Regions from separate parts of the Oceanobacillus sp. FSL K6-3682 genome, predicted to be linked through region 1. Evidence: riboswitches for the same ligand, from Rfam matches in the RefSeq annotation. Region 1 holds a riboswitch; each other region holds the start of a gene.
The links. A riboswitch is a leader RNA that binds a small molecule or an ion and turns the genes downstream of it on or off. The one in region 1 is predicted to bind S-adenosylmethionine.

Region 1 (4,218 bases):
GTTTAGTACAACAGCAATAAGCATGTTTTCCTCTCCTTGTTTAATTAAATGGATTTACTTCCTCTACGAAACTGGCTTCAACGCTTTTCTGTAATGCTTGGTCGATATCCGCTTTGATATCCTCAACATCTTCCAGCCCTATTGATAATCGAATTTGTTCTTCTTCAACTCCTGCTGTGAGCTTTTCTTCAGGTGATAACCTTGCATGTGTTGTACTCGCCGGATGAATTACAAGTGTTTTGGAATCACCAACGTTCGCCACATGAGAAAGTAATTTCACAGAGTTGATAAAGATTTTCGCAGATTCATATCCACCTATTACTCCAAATGTAAAAATAGATCCTGCCCCTTTTGGCAAATAGATTTTCGCAAGTTCATACTGTGAATCCCCTTCTAACGTTGGATAATTCACCCATGCAATGAGATGATGATTCGCTAAATATTCAGCAACCTCCTGAGCATTTTCAACATGCTGTCTCATTCGAACAGATAATGACTGTAATCCCTGAATAAATAACCAGCCATGAAAAGGGGATAACGCCGTCCCAAGGTTATGCCCGAGTTCAAAGCGGGCCTTCGCAATAAACGGACTTGCGCTGGGCAGTTCAACATACGATTGATTATTTAAAGCTCTGTTTGGAGTTGTAAATTCAGGGAAGTTTCCATTACCCCAATCAAAGCTTCCGGCATCAATTATAATTCCGCCAATCGCTGTTCCGTTTCCGCCAATAAATTTCGTGACAGAATGAATGACAATATCTGCTCCGTAATCGATTGGCTTTTGTAAGTATGGCGTAGTGAAAGTGGCATCAACAACTAGTGGAATGCCATGGTCATGAGCAGCCTTGCTAAGTGCTTTTATATCAGCAATCTGTAAGCCCGGATTACCGATTGACTCTGTAAAAACAGCTTTTGTCTTTTCATTTATTGCACCTCTTACTTCCTCAATATCTGTGCCATCTACAAAACGAGCCTTTACTCCAAAGCGTGAAAATGTTTCTGAGAAAAGATTATATGTTCCACCGTATAATGCATTTGTTGTTACAATCTCCTCCCCTGCTTTGGCAAGTGTTAATAAAGCTATTGTGATGGCGGATTGTCCGGAAGAAACAGCAAAGGCATCAACCCCGCCTTCTAAACCGGCTAATCTTTTTTCTAAAACACGATTGGTTGGATTCGCGTTACGAGAATAGATATATCCTTCTTTCTGCATCTGAAAAAGAGAAGCAGCATGATCCGGACTTTCAAACTCATAAGATGTTGTCTGGTAAATCGGCACTGCCCTTGCATGCGTTAATGAATCTGATTCCTGGCCTCCATGCTGTGCAACTGTATTAAAATTCGGTGTATCTTGCTCTTCAAAACTCATTGCTCTTCTCCTTTCTGTTTACACATCCTATAATTCATAATTTTTAAAAATATTTTTATAGTAAGATTTTCATCTGTTTTTTACTAATTGATTTTGTAAAATACTCTACCTGCTTCGTTAATCGCTCCAGCGCATTTGTGTGTACAATAGGATTAGCAGTATTTCTTTTATCAATCTGACTATCAACAAAATACACACCTTTTAAATTCATTCCCTTTAAAGAAGCCAGCAACGGTTTTAATGTATATTCCATCGCCAGTAAGTGAGAGGAGCTCCCTCCTGTCATTAATGGCAAGACCGTCTTATCCTCCAATACATCCTGCGGCAATAAGTCTACTAAAGCCTTTAAAATCCCGGAATAAGAAGATTTATAAACAGGTGTTCCAACGATAACTCCTTTTGCTTCTTTGATAAGAGAAGTTATTCTTTGAATAACAAGACTGTTAAATTCCCCATTAAATAATACGTCCTGGGGTACATCTCTGACAGATATATGTGTTACTGAAAAACCCTTTTCCTCAAGTGTGGATCCGATATACCTTAAAACTGCATTTGAACGGGATACTTCAGAGGGACTTCCTGATAGTACGACAATCTCACTCATCTATTTCATCCTTTCCATTCATTTTTGTATATTCGTATTTAGTATAATTTTAGAAACCTGAACTTCATGGTACTTTTACAGGAACACCCTTAAACAGTTTTATAAAAATAAAAAGGCATCTTTCATCCGATAACATATATTATCAAAATGGAAGATGCCTTTAGTTGTCTAATGGGCATACATAATATTAATTTTTTAAGAATGATTTTTCACTAAGGAAAAACGCTTCTTCTCGGTCGTATCTATTTGCGTAATTTTTCCGTCATGCACGGTAATAACTACTGAACCATATTCCAGTTCTTTCAATGCTTTTAAAATATGGTTCAATTTTACATCATCAATCTTTCCCAAGCCAGCTCCCCCCTATTTAAGAAATGTCATGAAAAATAAATAAATTCATTAAACTTCTGTTTTCCACATTGCGAAATCTCTCAAATCATGAGCTCAAACACACATGCCTTTGGTAGCCCAATCAGCAATTAAAAAAACAAAAATCCCACCTCTAAATAAGAAAAGGGTTGAAACAATATGGTTCACTTACTCTTCTTATCTATCAAGCTAAACACTTGCAGGAATTGGCACAGTACTTGCGTAAGTCTGTTGCCGAGGCTTCTTCGGGCCAGTCCCTCCGCCTCTCTAGATAAGATATTATTCCGAGTGGTTTAATTGTGTTTATTAGTTTACATACTATTTTTGGGAATGTCAATCCTTATTTTTAAACTTTTGAAATTTTTAATGTTATGGCTGCCTGCAGTGCAGCTAAGGAAGTGCACCAATATCTTCCCCACTTTATAGATAGAAAAGTCCTTGCTTAAAGATTAATTTAATTTCCCCTGCATTAAAATAGGCCAATGCTAAGATATTATTCTAAGCATTGACCTATAGTAGACCAGTCTTTCATTATTATTTAATAGATTTAAAATAACTTTTCCAAAAGAGCCTCACCGTAACTTCTTTACTGTCATTTTCCATTAAGTAAAAGCCAAAAGTGCTTTCTAGCTTTTCTCCTTTTTCTCTGCTGCAATCATTAAAAACATCGGCCGGCGCAATTCATGCTTCATTTCAGGTATCTTCTTAAGCATCTCCTCAGAAGGCACGGATTCTTCCACTCGCAAGATCTCAAATCCAGCCTGCGATAAACCATTCATAAATGTAGACACAGTACGATGATACTTTGTCACCGTTTCATTTAAAAAGGACGCTTCCCGTTTCCCTTCTATCTGGTAATTATCCACTGGCCAATGTAAAGGCTCCTTACCCGTTTTATCATAAATCCAGTCCTGTTCTTTTCTTGCGGTAAAAATAGGATGCTCTACAGAAAAGACAAAGCTTCCACCCGGCTTTAAAATCGCATATACCTTTTCACAAACACTATCAAATGATTCGATATAATGAAGCGCGAGTGAACTGATAACAATATCCATAGATTCTTCAAGGAAATCCACATCCTCGATAGCCTGATGCAGATACGTAATACCGGGATCATTGGTCAGTTCTTTTGCATGTGTGAGCATTCGTTCAGATATATCAGTTCCTATTACAGATTCTGCTCCCTGTTCTCTGGCATAGCGGCTGTGCCAGCCAAATCCGCAGCCTAAATCTAAAACATTTTTCCCTTTGAAGTCTGGCAGCATTTCTTTTAATATATGCCACTCTCCGGCTGCTTCCAGCCCTTTCTTAGACCGGTCCATTTCTGAGTATGCTTGAAAAAAATGATTATCATCGTATTTATTTTGTTTCATTGCTTTACTTCCTCTCCAACATATAGTGCTACTCTAAATTCATGTTCAAATAGACCCTTTAAAACATAAAAAAGCATATCTATTGAAAACATGCTTGTTATTGGCAAAACTATGTAGTTCCTGACAGCAACCTTATTCAAATTTAAAATATGATAAGGTATACCGTCAGAATTAATATCTTGAAAAAATCCTTTTGAAGATAATTTAAATCGAATCACTGAAGATGATTATATAGAGGATAAAGAGCAGCTATCACAAATTATAAAATTTTTTCATACCTGCAATGGTCATGATTGGTTCCTTTATAATCATAGCCAAAACCCCTATAAATTTGATTAAGTTTTTTATTGCTTTCCACACAGTCTAAACGAATCCGGCGCATTCCCTGCGTTTTTGTATAAGCTTCCATCCATTCGACAATCGGTTTTCCGAGCCCCCGTCCAATATGATCATGATCTACTGACAGGCGATGCATATAAAATGCATCCTCACTGGATTGCCCC
Region 2 (4,218 bases), 1.0 Mb from region 1:
GGTAACCTTGATATAAGGTTGAAAGTTTTGATTTACGATGAACCAAAATGAAACGATACGCTATAATATCTGTTTAGAAAAGTTATCGTTGCCCAAATATTTATGTTTACTCTAGATTAAGGATTTTATAATATTTAATGGCGGAATATTCGAAATGATAAATATATTTTTACTGAGATAGATGAACAATGGAAGACAGTTGAATTAGCCATAATAAAAAAAGATAAAGTAAACTTATCAAAAAGGAGTGTAAACCTATGAAAAAAGAAATTTTGATTTTTCTGCCAGAGAATTATGCAGATTGGGAGGGATCTTATATTTGCTCCGAATTAAATAACCCGAAAACCGGATATGCTGTAAAAACATTATCCCTTAGCAAGAATCCGGTCAAATCAATGGGCGGATTTACTGTTATTCCAGACTACACAATCAATGAAATACCCGAAAATTTTCATATGCTTATTATGGTTGGAGGTACAACCTGGGCGAAACCGCAAAATGAAGTTGTTAAATCAGTAGTAGATATGTGCGTAGAAAAGAAAATCCCGGTTGCAGCAATATGTGATGCTTGCACATTCCTGGCAGACAAAGGATATTTAGACCATATCAAACATACCGGAAATTCAGCTGCTCATTTAATAAAAGGTGCCCCGGGTTACAAAGGCAAAGAGCATTTCATCGAAAAACAGGCCGTTTCAACAAAGGGATTTATTACCGCTAACGGAACAGCTGCAGTTGAGTTTGCGAGAGAAATTCTAAAATACTTTGAGATTATGGAGCAGGCTGAATTGAAAGAATGGTATCAAATGTTTAAAAAAGGGTTTTATACAAGTTGAGGTTGATCTGAAGGTTTTATTTTCAAAAGCAGGTTTTGGTCGCAACAGAGCAAGTATGTTCATTTTAAATTATTTATTAAAAGTCTTCTTTTCCTTTTTGATAGAAGCCTTTTTAATATAAAATTTCCAGGAGAGGGGATGAAAAAAAACAGCACATATTGTATAATAAAAATATCGTATTTAAGCGGTGAAGGAGCGATTTTGCATGAGTAAAGAAGTAAAAGTGACAAATGAAGCTTTAATGCTAGCTATAAAGGAATTAATACAAAAAGTAGATAATCTGGGTTCAAAAGTCACTTCACTGGAAGGGAAGGTAGATAATCTAGATTCAAGAGTTATTTCGCTGGAAGAAAAGGTTGACAAACTGGATCTAAGGGTCACTTCACTGGAAGAAAAAGTAGATAAACTGGATTCAAGGGTTATTTCATTAGAAGAAAAAGTAGACAGACTGGATTCAAGGGTTACTTCATTAGAAGAAAAGGTAGACAAAGTAGATTCTAAATTAGATGTTTTATCAACAGAATTATTATCTACCAGGGCAGACGTGAATATTTTGAAGAAAGCTAAGTGAACATATTTTCCAAATAAAGTAAATTTATTGTTTGATAGAATAATAAATAAATCATAGATTATTTCAAACCATTAGTGTATCTAATATTAGATAGTGCTGTGGTTTTTTGTTGTAGAACAATTAAAGAGTATTCCTGCATAATAATCCTGTAGTAGAGTAACGAACAACTGTATTGTACTTCATTTATGATACAATTGTAAGTAGCCTCATTTGGAACGATTAAAATATTTTTTTAGAAACTTATATATAGTAAAGGTTTATACAAAGGAAGGCGGTCCTATAAATTTTGAACAAGAAAAAAATAGACTATTCCAACCTTATTGCTAATCTGCTTCTTGCCGGCCTCGTAATTGTTAGTGCAGCAGTTATTGTGGCCATCCCCATTATGATAATATATGGCTTATCAAATATCTTAGCAGGCTGGAATCTTATTGAAATACGATTCTTTGATAATATTTTCATTAATATTCTTTATTTTGGCGGCTTGCTTTTTCTTTCTTATCTTGTAGGAATAATTTTTAATCTGTTATATCAGTTTATTCTTAAATTGGCAAAGATGAAAGAAACGAAGAAGGTAATGTTTCTGAGTTATATGGTGCAGCTGCTATGTAGTGTTATTTTTTATAAAAGCTTTATTGAGCCTCTATTTACGAGAATTAATATATCATGGGAAGGAACAGCCATTTTATTCTTCTGCTTGTATTTGTCTGCTTTTGTTATCAGCGAAGATTATAAAATTTTTTCTGATAAAAAAAGCTGACACTATCTTGATTTTAAATCAATTGCAGCAGGATCCCTATATTTTGGGATTACCCTTGACGAATCCAACGCTTCCATGTAAAGTAATCTGTAATTATTCGTATAATTCCATATATTCTTATCCAGAAAGGTGGAGGGACTGGCCCGTTGAAGCCTTAGCAGCAGACACTAATTTGTACTGTGCTAATTCCAGAAGCATTTTTGCTTGAAGATAAGAAGAGATTTTACTATACCAAACCTCTTCTATTTTCAGAAGGGGTTTTTTAATTGGATTATAGAATGAAGATAGCAGGTAGAGAGGAAGGGGTATTCGATGACAATATCAACAGAAACAAAAAATACACGAGCTCCGTTCAGAGCAGATCATGTAGGGAGCTTTCTCCGTCCCCAGCGTTTAAAGGAAGCTCGCGCGCAAAAAGCAAAAGGAGAAATCAGTCCTGAACAATTGCGGCAGATTGAAGATGAGGAAATTATCAAACTGGTAGAGCAGCAGAAGGAAGCCGGTCTTCAATCAGTGACAGATGGCGAGTTTCGCCGTGCCTGGTGGCATTTTGATTTTCTGGAAGGCTTAGATGGTGTAGAAGGTTACACCGCTGAACAAGGTTTACAGTTTACGGGAGTAGAAACCAAAAAGCGGGGTATTAAAGTAACAGGTAAAATTGGTTTCAGTGACCATTATATGCTTGAGCATTATAAATTTCTTCATGGTATTGCCGGAGATGCTGTTGCCAAATTTGCGATTCCAAGTCCGAATATGCTCTTTTTCCGGGCGGATTTTGAAAAGGGTATTTATGAAAGTGATGAAGCAATTATCGATGACCTGGTTACTGCTTATCAAGGAGCCATTCAGGCATTATATGATGAAGGCTGCCGCTACTTACAGCTGGATGATACTTCCTGGGCAACCTTTTTCTCAGAAAAGGGGAGAAACTCTTTGATTGAAAAAGGAAGAGATCCCGAGAAAACAGCGGAATTATGTGCAAGAGCAATTAATGAATCGATTGCAAACAGACCGGATGATATGCTGGTGACGATGCATATTTGCCGGGGAAATTTTCAGTCTACCTATATGTCAAGCGGCGGTTACGAAGCCATGTCAGAAACCATTTTTGGAGGTCTGCAGGTTGATGGACTTTTCCTGGAATTTGATGATGATCGTTCGGGCGGATTTGAACCGCTGCGTCATGTGAACCGCGATGATTTGTATATTGTGCTTGGGCTTATCACTTCTAAATTCAGTGAACTGGAAGATCCAGAGGCTGTTAAAGCAAGAATAGCAGAAGCTGCGGAATATGTACCGTTGAATCAGCTTTGTTTGAGCCCTCAATGCGGGTTTGCTTCCACAGAAGAAGGGAATTTGCTGACTGAGGCGCAGCAATGGGGAAAAATCCGCCATGTTGTTCAAATAGCAGAAGACGTGTGGAAATAAATTTTACTAGAAAAAGGGGATTTGGAGAGGGATCTTTCCGAGTCTCCTTTTTAATGTCATTCTACATATGTTTATAGCGGCGTTTATTTTAAACAGGGAAAGACATTAATATAATTTTTTGATATATTAGAAATGTACAATAAGAATATTCGGCTATTTTTATTCCTTTTTAAATGGATAATATAACTTAATAAGGTGGTATAAAATGGAGATACGCAGTTTAATAAGCTCTGATTATGATGTCTTGGCTCCAAGGATAAATGATTGGTGGGGCGGCCGTGATATGGCAGGTATGCTGCCTAAGTTATTTTTTAATCACTTTAAAAATACAAGCTTTGTTGCAGAAGAAGGTAGTGAAATTATAGGATTTGTAATCGGGTTCCTGTCCCAGGATGAGTTAGATGAAGCCTATATTCATTTTGTTGGTGTCCATCCGGATTACCGGAAGAAAAATATTGGAAAAGTCCTTTATGAAAAATTCTTCGCCAAGGTTAAAATGGCAAATCGAAGTGTCATCCGCTGCATCACTTCACCAGTAAATAAAACGTCAATTGCCTTTCATCAAAGAATGGGATTTGTTATTGAACATGGAGATAAAATAGTAGACGGGGTGTCTGTAAAGG
Region 3 (4,218 bases), 2.3 Mb from region 1:
ATAAACACCAATAAAAAATAAAATTCCTATGACAATTTGAATTAACATGAAAGTACAACCCCATTTTTTACCGATAAATCAGTTTTCTCTCTGACAGGCCAAAAGTTCATTTTCAAAGAAATACTTTTACTTTAAATGTTCGCCTGTTTGAATAATATTTTAATCATTGATAGATTAGACCGATTTATACAATTACTTGTCCCAGTAATAACTGAAACAACTGCCGGTTTCCCCATCTCCAAGATTACGAATGGAATAAACCAAGATAGCATTTATCTATTTATTTATCACTATCGTTATGTAACCAGCTTATTTATTCTACCATAAAAATATTCGTATCTGTAGAGGTTATACAGAAATAAATATACATTCAAACTTATTATTCATAAGAAATAAGCGGTTTAGAATATATGCCTATAACTTAAAAAATCGTTTTAAAATGGTGTAAATATAAATGATTACCCTTTCCATAAACAGCTGAAAATCATCTGTTTTTCAGACTTCTTTCCAGAAAATATTTCCTCTGATATACTTTAATCATTATAAATTAATTGGAGGAATACAGATGATTGAATCTTATAAAGGAATCTCTCCATCTATTGATCCTGCTGCATTCATTGCAAAAAATGCTGTGATTAATGGTGATGTAACAATTGAAGAAGAAGCAAGTATTTGGTTTCATACTGTTATCCGGGGAGATGTCGCCCCTACAAAAATTGGTAAACGGACAAATATACAGGATCTTTCTATGCTGCATCAAAGTCCAAATATGCCGTTAATACTTGAACATGATGTAACAGTAGGTCATCAGGTGACCTTGCATTCAGCAACTATACGCCATCATGCACTTATCGGTATGGGTTCCATTATTTTGGATGGTGCAGAAATTGGAGAGCATGCATTTGTCGGTGCCGGGAGTCTGGTGCCTCCAGGGAAGAAAATACCTCCTAGAACCTTAGCAATGGGCAGGCCTGCTAAGGTAGTCCGTGAATTAACGGATAAGGATTATGAAGAAATGGAACGTATCCGCAAATCCTACGTGGAAAAAGGACAGTATTATTTAAGAGAAACATCAATGGGGATGGATAAATAGCATCACTACCATCTTGATTGCATGTAAAAAATGTCAGGCATCCTCAGATACCTGACATTTTTTTTATTTAGCAGTTAAAGCTTTTAATTCTTCCACTTTATCTGTTTTTTCCCACGGGAATGTAATATCTGTGCGGCCAAAATGACCATAAGCAGCGGTATTTTTAAAGATTGGTCTTCTCAAATCCAGCATACGGATAATACCTGCTGGACGCAAATCGAATAACTCGCGCACTGCTTCCACTAATTTTTCTTCACTGACGAGCCCTGTGCCAAATGTATTAATCGAAATAGAGACCGGCTGTGCTACACCAATAGCATAGGCTAATTGAACTTCACAGGAATCAGCCAGACCTGCAGCAACGATATTTTTAGCAACATAGCGTGCAGCATAAGCAGCAGAACGGTCCACTTTCGTTGCATCTTTCCCGCTAAAGGCTCCACCGCCATGTCTTGCATAGCCTCCATATGTGTCAACAATGATTTTTCTTCCTGTTAAGCCGACATCCCCTTGTGGTCCGCCTAATACAAAACGGCCAGTCGGATTAATGAAGTATTTTGTCTTATCATCCAGTAATTCACCTGGTACAACAGCTTCTACAACATGTTTAATAATATCCGCTTCTATTTGTTCATTTGTTATATCTGGATGATGCTGTGTAGAAACAACAATAGTATCTACACGTAACGGCTGATCATTTTCATCATACTCCACCGTTACCTGAGTCTTTCCATCAGGACGCAGGTAATCCACAATTTTCTCTTTACGGACATCTGCTAATCTTCTGGATAAACGATGAGCCAAAGAGATTGGCAGAGGCATAAGCTCTTCTGTTTCATTGCAGGCAAATCCAAACATCAAGCCCTGGTCTCCAGCTCCTATTGCTTCAATTTCCTCTTCAATTTCCTGTCCCTGCCTTGCTTCTAACGCTATATCCACACCTCCAGCAATATCAGGAGACTGCTCATCAATAGCAGTTAACACTGCACAAGTTTCAGAATCAAAACCATATTTTGCTCGGGTGTATCCAATATTCTTTACTGTTTCACGTACAATTGCAGGAATATCTACATACGTACTTGTAGAAATCTCTCCGGCAACTAAAACAATTCCAGTTGTAACAGTTGTTTCACACGCTACTCTCGCATTTGGATCCTTCGAAAGAATCTCATCCAGAATAGCATCAGAAATTTGGTCAGACATCTTATCCGGATGCCCTTCAGTAACTGACTCAGAAGTAAATAAACGACGATTTGCAGCCATAAGGCTAACTCCCCTTTTCCTTGTATGTTACGGAACTCTGTTTCAATGTAAATCTATCATTCCACCCAATGTGGTTTCATTTTTTATGCAAACTTTTAATATATTTAAAAAGTCTCCTAAAAACAAAAAAACCTCTCCTTCAAAATACATGAGGAAAGGGAAACATATTGGCCTTTCGCTCTTATTGTTCAAGGAATGATCCTTGCATCAGGTTAGCACCTTTCACATTATGTGAGGTTGCTGGGCTTCATCGGGTCTGTCCCTCCACCATCTCTGAATAAGAGTATCCGTTCAATAATTAGATTAACGAAACAAGCCTCTCCTGTCAACCCAATTACCCTATGTAGCATAAAAAATATTTTTTCATAAAGTAGTATGGACTATTATATTTAATGTGTTATACTAATAAACATATTTTAAGGATAAAATGAATTCTATACCATTAAAAGGAGTGAATAATTGTCTTATGAAAATATTGCGGAGAAGTATTCTGGAGGAGTTCACTTCAACAAATATTTACAGCAACTATTCTGTAGGCCAACTTATTGAAAAAATTATCAATCGTGATGAAGCGAAATTGACAGCTACTGGTGCTATCCGTGCTACCACTGGAAAATATACAGGACGTTCTCCAGAAGATAAATTTATTGTAAAAGATGCCTTATCAGCAGATAAAGTAGACTGGGGAAATGTCAATCAGCCAATTGATGAGGATACCTTCAATCAGCTGCTTGACAAAGTGATTGCATATTTAGATAACAAAGAAGAAATTTTTCATCTCCAGGCCTATGCCGGTGCAGATGAAAAGTATAAACTGCCTATTCAAGTTATTAATGAATATGCTTGGCACAATTTATTTGCAAGACAATTATTTATTCCTATTGAAAAAGAGATGGAGCAATTGCACGAAGCTGATTTTACAGTAATCTCTGCTCCCGGTTTCAAAGCCAATCCTGAAGCAGACGGTACAAATTCAGAAGCATTTGTTTTAATTTCTTTTGAACAGCGCATTGTACTTATTGGAGGAACAGAATATGCAGGAGAGATAAAAAAATCAATCTTCTCTGTAGTTAATTTCCTTCTGCCTGAGCAAGATGTCCTGTCCATGCATTGCTCCTCCAATGTAGGAGAAGAAGGCGATGTAGCTTTATTTTTCGGATTATCCGGAACTGGAAAAACTACACTCTCAGCAGATGTTGACAGACGATTAATCGGAGATGACGAACATGGCTGGAGTGAAGATGGCGTATTCAATATTGAAGGTGGCTGCTATGCAAAATGCATCAATTTATCGGCAGAAAAAGAGCCGCAAATTTTTGATGCTATCCGCTATGGATCTGTTTTAGAAAATGTAGTATTAGATGAAGATACGCGGGTCCCTGACTATGATGATACTTCTTTAACCGAAAACACACGTGCTGCTTACCCATTAGAAAATATTGATAATAGCCTAGAGCCTAGTGTCGCTGGACATCCAAATACCATTATATTCTTGACAGCGGATGCATCAGGAACCTTACCGCCAATCAGTAAACTGACAAAAGAACAGGCAATGTATCATTTCCTGAGTGGATACACCAGTAAGCTGGCTGGAACAGAACGTGGTGTGACAAAGCCTGTTGCAACATTCTCAGCATGCTTCGGTTCTCCATTTTTACCGTTAAATCCGTCAGTATATGCAGAAATGCTTGGAGAAAAAATTGATAAATTTAATGCCAATGTATTTCTTATTAACACAGGCTGGACTGGTGGTGCTTACGGGGTTGGAAACAGAATGAAGCTCTCCTATACCCGGGCAATGGTCCATTCAGCTTTAATTGGTGAACTGAATAACGTGGAAACAACAATAGATGAAATTTTTG
Region 4 (4,218 bases), 1.3 Mb from region 1:
AGCAGCTCAAGATTTTTTGGATTTTCAACAACATCATTTACTGTTGCGTTAACACCTAAACCTTCTTCTAATTTGATAAGTCCAGCTTGTTCAAATAATAATAAAGCACGTCCGCTGTTGGTAGGGTCTCCAGGAAGACCTAATGTTGCACCGTCTGGAATATCTTCAAGCGAATCAACAGATTCAGAATAAACCCCCATCGGGAAAGTTACAGTATCTGCTACTTTAACAATATCTAAGCCTCTTTCTTCAACCATACTGTCCATAAAAGGTTCTGTTTGGAAGCTGCTGATGTCAATATCACCTTCGTCTAAAGAAACATTCGGCATGACATAATCGCTAAACACAACCGTTTTAATCTCTAAATCATCTTCAGCTGCAATTTCAGCTATTTTTTCAACAATTTCTTCATGCGGCCCGGCTGTTACACCGACTGTCAGTACACCATCCTCAAGTAAGTCTGATTCACTGCCGCTTTCGTCATCTCCGCCGCAGGCAGCAAGGAAAACGAGTAATAAAGCTGTAATACTAAGTAAATATTTCTTCATGATAGATCTTCCTACTTTCATTTTTATTTTGAATAGTCTTCAAGTTGTAAGAATGCACTAATAACTTTATCTGCATTGATTTCTTTCTTCATCAAATGAATAGATTCCTCTTCACGGGTAACCTTCTTCGCAATAGCTTCCAACAGCTCCTGATCATCTGTCTGTATGGAGAAGTCTGCCAAGCTTGTTGGAAAGCCCCATGCTTCATAATAATTCAAGAGCATATGAAGCTCTTCAATATCCTGTTCTATGACAAGTTGAGCTAAAATACCGTAGGATACGATTTCCCCATGAAGGGAATCAGCGATTTGCGGTGCTGCTGTTAAACCATTATGAATAGAATGTGCACCGGCAATACGTCCAGCTTTCCCGCCAAAGCCTCCAACCATACCACCTGTTGCAATAATGGCTTCAATAACGCGAATGAGTGCATCTGTCACCTGATTATTTTCACAAGCTTTAATTGCTGCTTTACTGTCAGCAAGCAAAATATCTTTGCAGGAACGGGCTGCGAACTGAGAAATTTGCAGCCAGACTGGAAGTGTACCAGCAGGATAGAAGGCTTCCACTAAAGAACGGGCTTCATAGAATTTTGCCAACGTATCGCCAATCCCTGCTTTTAAATATTTTACAGGAGCTTCTGCGATAATTGCCGGTTCTACTATGACCAATGTATTGGTCTCAGGAAATTCTGTATAATGAGAATGCGCTCCGTCTTCCTGATAAAAGACACTTAACGGGGTCCATGCTGCACAAGTTGCTGCAATGGTTGGGATTAAGATGCTTTTTATTTGTGCATTTATAGCGGATGCTTTCGCTATGTCTAAAGCTGTTCCGCCGCCAATACCAATGACAGCATCAACCTGTTGTTCCTGATAAATCTTTGCAAGTCTGCTGGTTCGTTCGACAGTACAATGCCCATCTGCAAAATGTATATCTTTCTCTTTTATGTTATCTGTAATTGCAGCTGAAAGATATGGTTTTGCCTTTTCCCAGGCAGTTCTGCCGGTAACGACTGCAATTCGTTCCACATGCAGATCATTCAAGTTTTCTGCAAGGTGTTTCAGAGCACCTTCACCAATTTGATAATGGCCTGGTGAGCCCTTTATAGTAGCTATTTGCATGATAAGATGTCCCCTTTTAAAATAACTTTAAATAGAATTCAAAAAGTACGGAGAAATTCACCGTATTATATTTATTGGACTTTTTGAACAACCTCTTTAAATGTTACATAAAAAACCTCTCTATTTGCTCTAGAGAGGTTGAAAAAGTTTATTTACTAAACGTCCTCTCTTATTTTCCAAAGCGCATAATGCGCTTTGCAGGATTTAGCACCTTTTTTAGAACGAATTCTAGAAAGGTTGCCGGGCTTCGTCGGGCCAGTCCCTCCGCCACTCTCAATAAGAGTTCTTATGTAACTGTTGTTATATCTTAATATGAAATATATGAAAAGTCAATGGCTTTAGAAAGAGTGCTAAATATAGATATATAAGCAGAAATAATAAGTTACATCTTTAATATCTATTATTTTCTTCTATTTTGAAAATGTCCCACAATTTCAGAGATTCCTATACATGTCAGAATGACGCCAAAGGTTTGAAATAGTATAAGCGTGCTTTTGAAAGGGTTAAAAACAAGAACAGCTCCTCCAACCATGAGGAGAATACAAAAAATAGTCCAGCCAGTACTTTTTATATTCAAGGCTACAATCAGTTGCATTAGTCCATTGATGATAATCGCTAAACCTAATAAAAACGGTAAAATCGAGAAAAGTGTTGGTGCAAAGTAAATGAAGACAGCAGCCAATACAATTAAAAGAATGCCGCCTGCTAAACCTATATCATAAGTGCCGGTCTGTTGTTTTAATTTGTAGCTTTGATATATTTTAATAACACCTAGTAAAGTTAGATACCCTGCAATCAAATAACCCACAAAATGCAAGAATCCATTTGGATTAATAAAAATAGCTGCACCGATGAATATAAATATAACTGCACGGAGTATCGCATGACGTTGAAAGTTTTCTTTGAAGTCTTTAATCATTTAGTTTGGCCTCCCTTATGTCTTTTTTTTATTCTAATGTAAAAATCATGTTTTTACTATATAAATAGATTTAATATTTACATTTAAACAAAAAAACGTATGTAACCTAAACTGGATTAGTGTTGCTGTTCATAATGAATTTTCTGGCAATGGTAGTGATTTTCGGTACTTTTGAGTGAGAGACTTTGAAAGTTTTCTTTCAAGAAGGATAATTCAATTTTTATAATATAAAATATATAAGAAAGCCCAGACACTGATTTTGCAGCGGCTAGGCTCTCTTATAACTAGATTATATTTTTGTTTATTCATTATCCTCTAACACGATATCCTTCTTTTTTCTCTTCAAATAATACGCACTCATCAGAGCGGCAATTGGAATAACCAGGGCGATTCCGACACCGGAAATAAAGATTGTCAGCAATTCATCATTAAACACTTTCGCATTCATAATATCGCCTACCGAGTAATCCAAATCCTTAAACCAGATTAACAGCCCCATATAGCCTCCGAAAAAGGCAAAGAACAATGTATTTGTACTTGTCCCTAAGATATCTCGGCCGATCCGGATACCCGCTAAAAATAAATCTTTTCTGGAAATCTCCGGATTCTGCTCATAAATTTCACGCATTGGAGAGGTAATGGAAATGGCCGTATCCACAATTGCTCCAATGGTACTCATCAGAATAACTGCTGTAGCAATTTGAACAAAATTAAGACCGATATGCACATTGAACGTGGTTATTTCGCCAGACTCTTCTTCTCCGAGTCCGTAAATCATGGATTGTTCGGTCAGAATAATAATGAAAAAGATTAAGATAACCGTCGTTGCAATCGTCGCTAAAAAAGCAAGCATTGTTTTATTATTTACCTGATTAATGAAGAAGAGGCTGACCGCGCTGATAAAGCCGACCGCGATAAGCGCAATAATAATCGGATTTCCGGACGGGTCATTCATGACGAAAACAGCCATCAGAACAATGAGAAAGTTAATAAAGAGTGCGATAAAGGACCGAACACCCTTCATTCCGCCAACCCAAGCCATTAGTGCAAATAATACGATTGCCAGTAATACGAGTACATTCATAATTTCGCCTGCTTTCTGCGGATGAAGAAAATAGATATATACACAGCAATAGGAATAGTCAGGACAATACCAATTCCGCCAACTAAAGCACGTGCTAATTCAAGAGAAAGGTTCATGGATACAGTAAAACCGAATGGAGCTGCATTTTTAAAATAAATTAACAGCATTGGAATCGATCCGCTGACATAGGCAAAAAATAGAATATTTGTCATTGTACCCATAATATCCTTGCCTATTTCATATCCGGCTTTTTTTAATGTTTCTAGGCTAATATGATTATTTTTCTCATACATTTCAAACATGGAAGCAGACAAGGTAATAGCAACATCCATGACGGCTCCTAATGAGCCAATCAAAAGTCCTGCCATAAAGATAGTTTGCGGATTCCGGGTTAGAAATGCCATCTCTTCATAGCGTAAGCCCTGTTCAGCAGTGAACTGTAGTGCTACATAAGCAATAACCAGAGATACACCTGTACCAATCAGTGTCGTGAGAATAGCTGTATAGGTCTTTTCATTAAAGCCTGTTGCCATCAGTAAAGAC

Region 2: another riboswitch for S-adenosylmethionine. It lies ahead of MHH51_RS09030 (5-methyltetrahydropteroyltriglutamate--homocysteine S-methyltransferase); the one in region 1 lies ahead of MHH51_RS03875 (YezD family protein).
Region 3: another riboswitch for S-adenosylmethionine. It lies ahead of metK (methionine adenosyltransferase); the one in region 1 lies ahead of MHH51_RS03875 (YezD family protein).
Region 4: another riboswitch for S-adenosylmethionine. It lies ahead of MHH51_RS21065 (iron-containing alcohol dehydrogenase family protein); the one in region 1 lies ahead of MHH51_RS03875 (YezD family protein).

What each region holds. Positions count from the first base shown of each region.
Region 1 covers NZ_CP150263.1:751,271-755,488, reverse strand. The annotation lists gene MHH51_RS03890 (hypothetical protein) at 1-24, opposite strand, end outside; gene MHH51_RS03885 (O-acetylhomoserine aminocarboxypropyltransferase/cysteine synthase family protein) at 41-1,369, opposite strand; gene ssuE (NADPH-dependent FMN reductase) at 1,425-1,973, opposite strand; gene MHH51_RS03875 (YezD family protein) at 2,169-2,324, opposite strand; SAM riboswitch class I at 2,517-2,620, opposite strand; gene MHH51_RS03870 (class I SAM-dependent methyltransferase) at 2,969-3,715, opposite strand; gene MHH51_RS03865 (GNAT family N-acetyltransferase) at 3,975-4,218, opposite strand, start outside.
Region 2 covers NZ_CP150263.1:1,781,820-1,786,037, forward strand. The annotation lists gene MHH51_RS09015 (type 1 glutamine amidotransferase family protein) at 258-836, shown strand; gene MHH51_RS09020 (hypothetical protein) at 1,042-1,407, shown strand; gene MHH51_RS09025 (hypothetical protein) at 1,694-2,167, shown strand; SAM riboswitch class I at 2,282-2,384, shown strand; gene MHH51_RS09030 (5-methyltetrahydropteroyltriglutamate--homocysteine S-methyltransferase) at 2,480-3,595, shown strand; gene MHH51_RS09035 (GNAT family N-acetyltransferase) at 3,801-4,218, shown strand, end outside.
Region 3 covers NZ_CP150263.1:3,269,121-3,273,338, forward strand. The annotation lists gene MHH51_RS16245 (hypothetical protein) at 1-48, opposite strand, end outside; gene MHH51_RS16250 (gamma carbonic anhydrase family protein) at 566-1,093, shown strand; gene metK (methionine adenosyltransferase) at 1,157-2,356, opposite strand; SAM riboswitch class I at 2,535-2,640, opposite strand; gene pckA (phosphoenolpyruvate carboxykinase (ATP)) at 2,823-4,218, shown strand, end outside.
Region 4 covers NZ_CP150263.1:4,341,112-4,345,329, reverse strand. The annotation lists gene MHH51_RS21070 (MetQ/NlpA family ABC transporter substrate-binding protein) at 1-548, opposite strand, end outside; gene MHH51_RS21065 (iron-containing alcohol dehydrogenase family protein) at 572-1,672, opposite strand; SAM riboswitch class I at 1,839-1,955, opposite strand; gene MHH51_RS21060 (DUF308 domain-containing protein) at 2,073-2,591, opposite strand; gene MHH51_RS21055 (YibE/F family protein) at 2,893-3,675, opposite strand; gene MHH51_RS21050 (YibE/F family protein) at 3,672-4,218, opposite strand, start outside.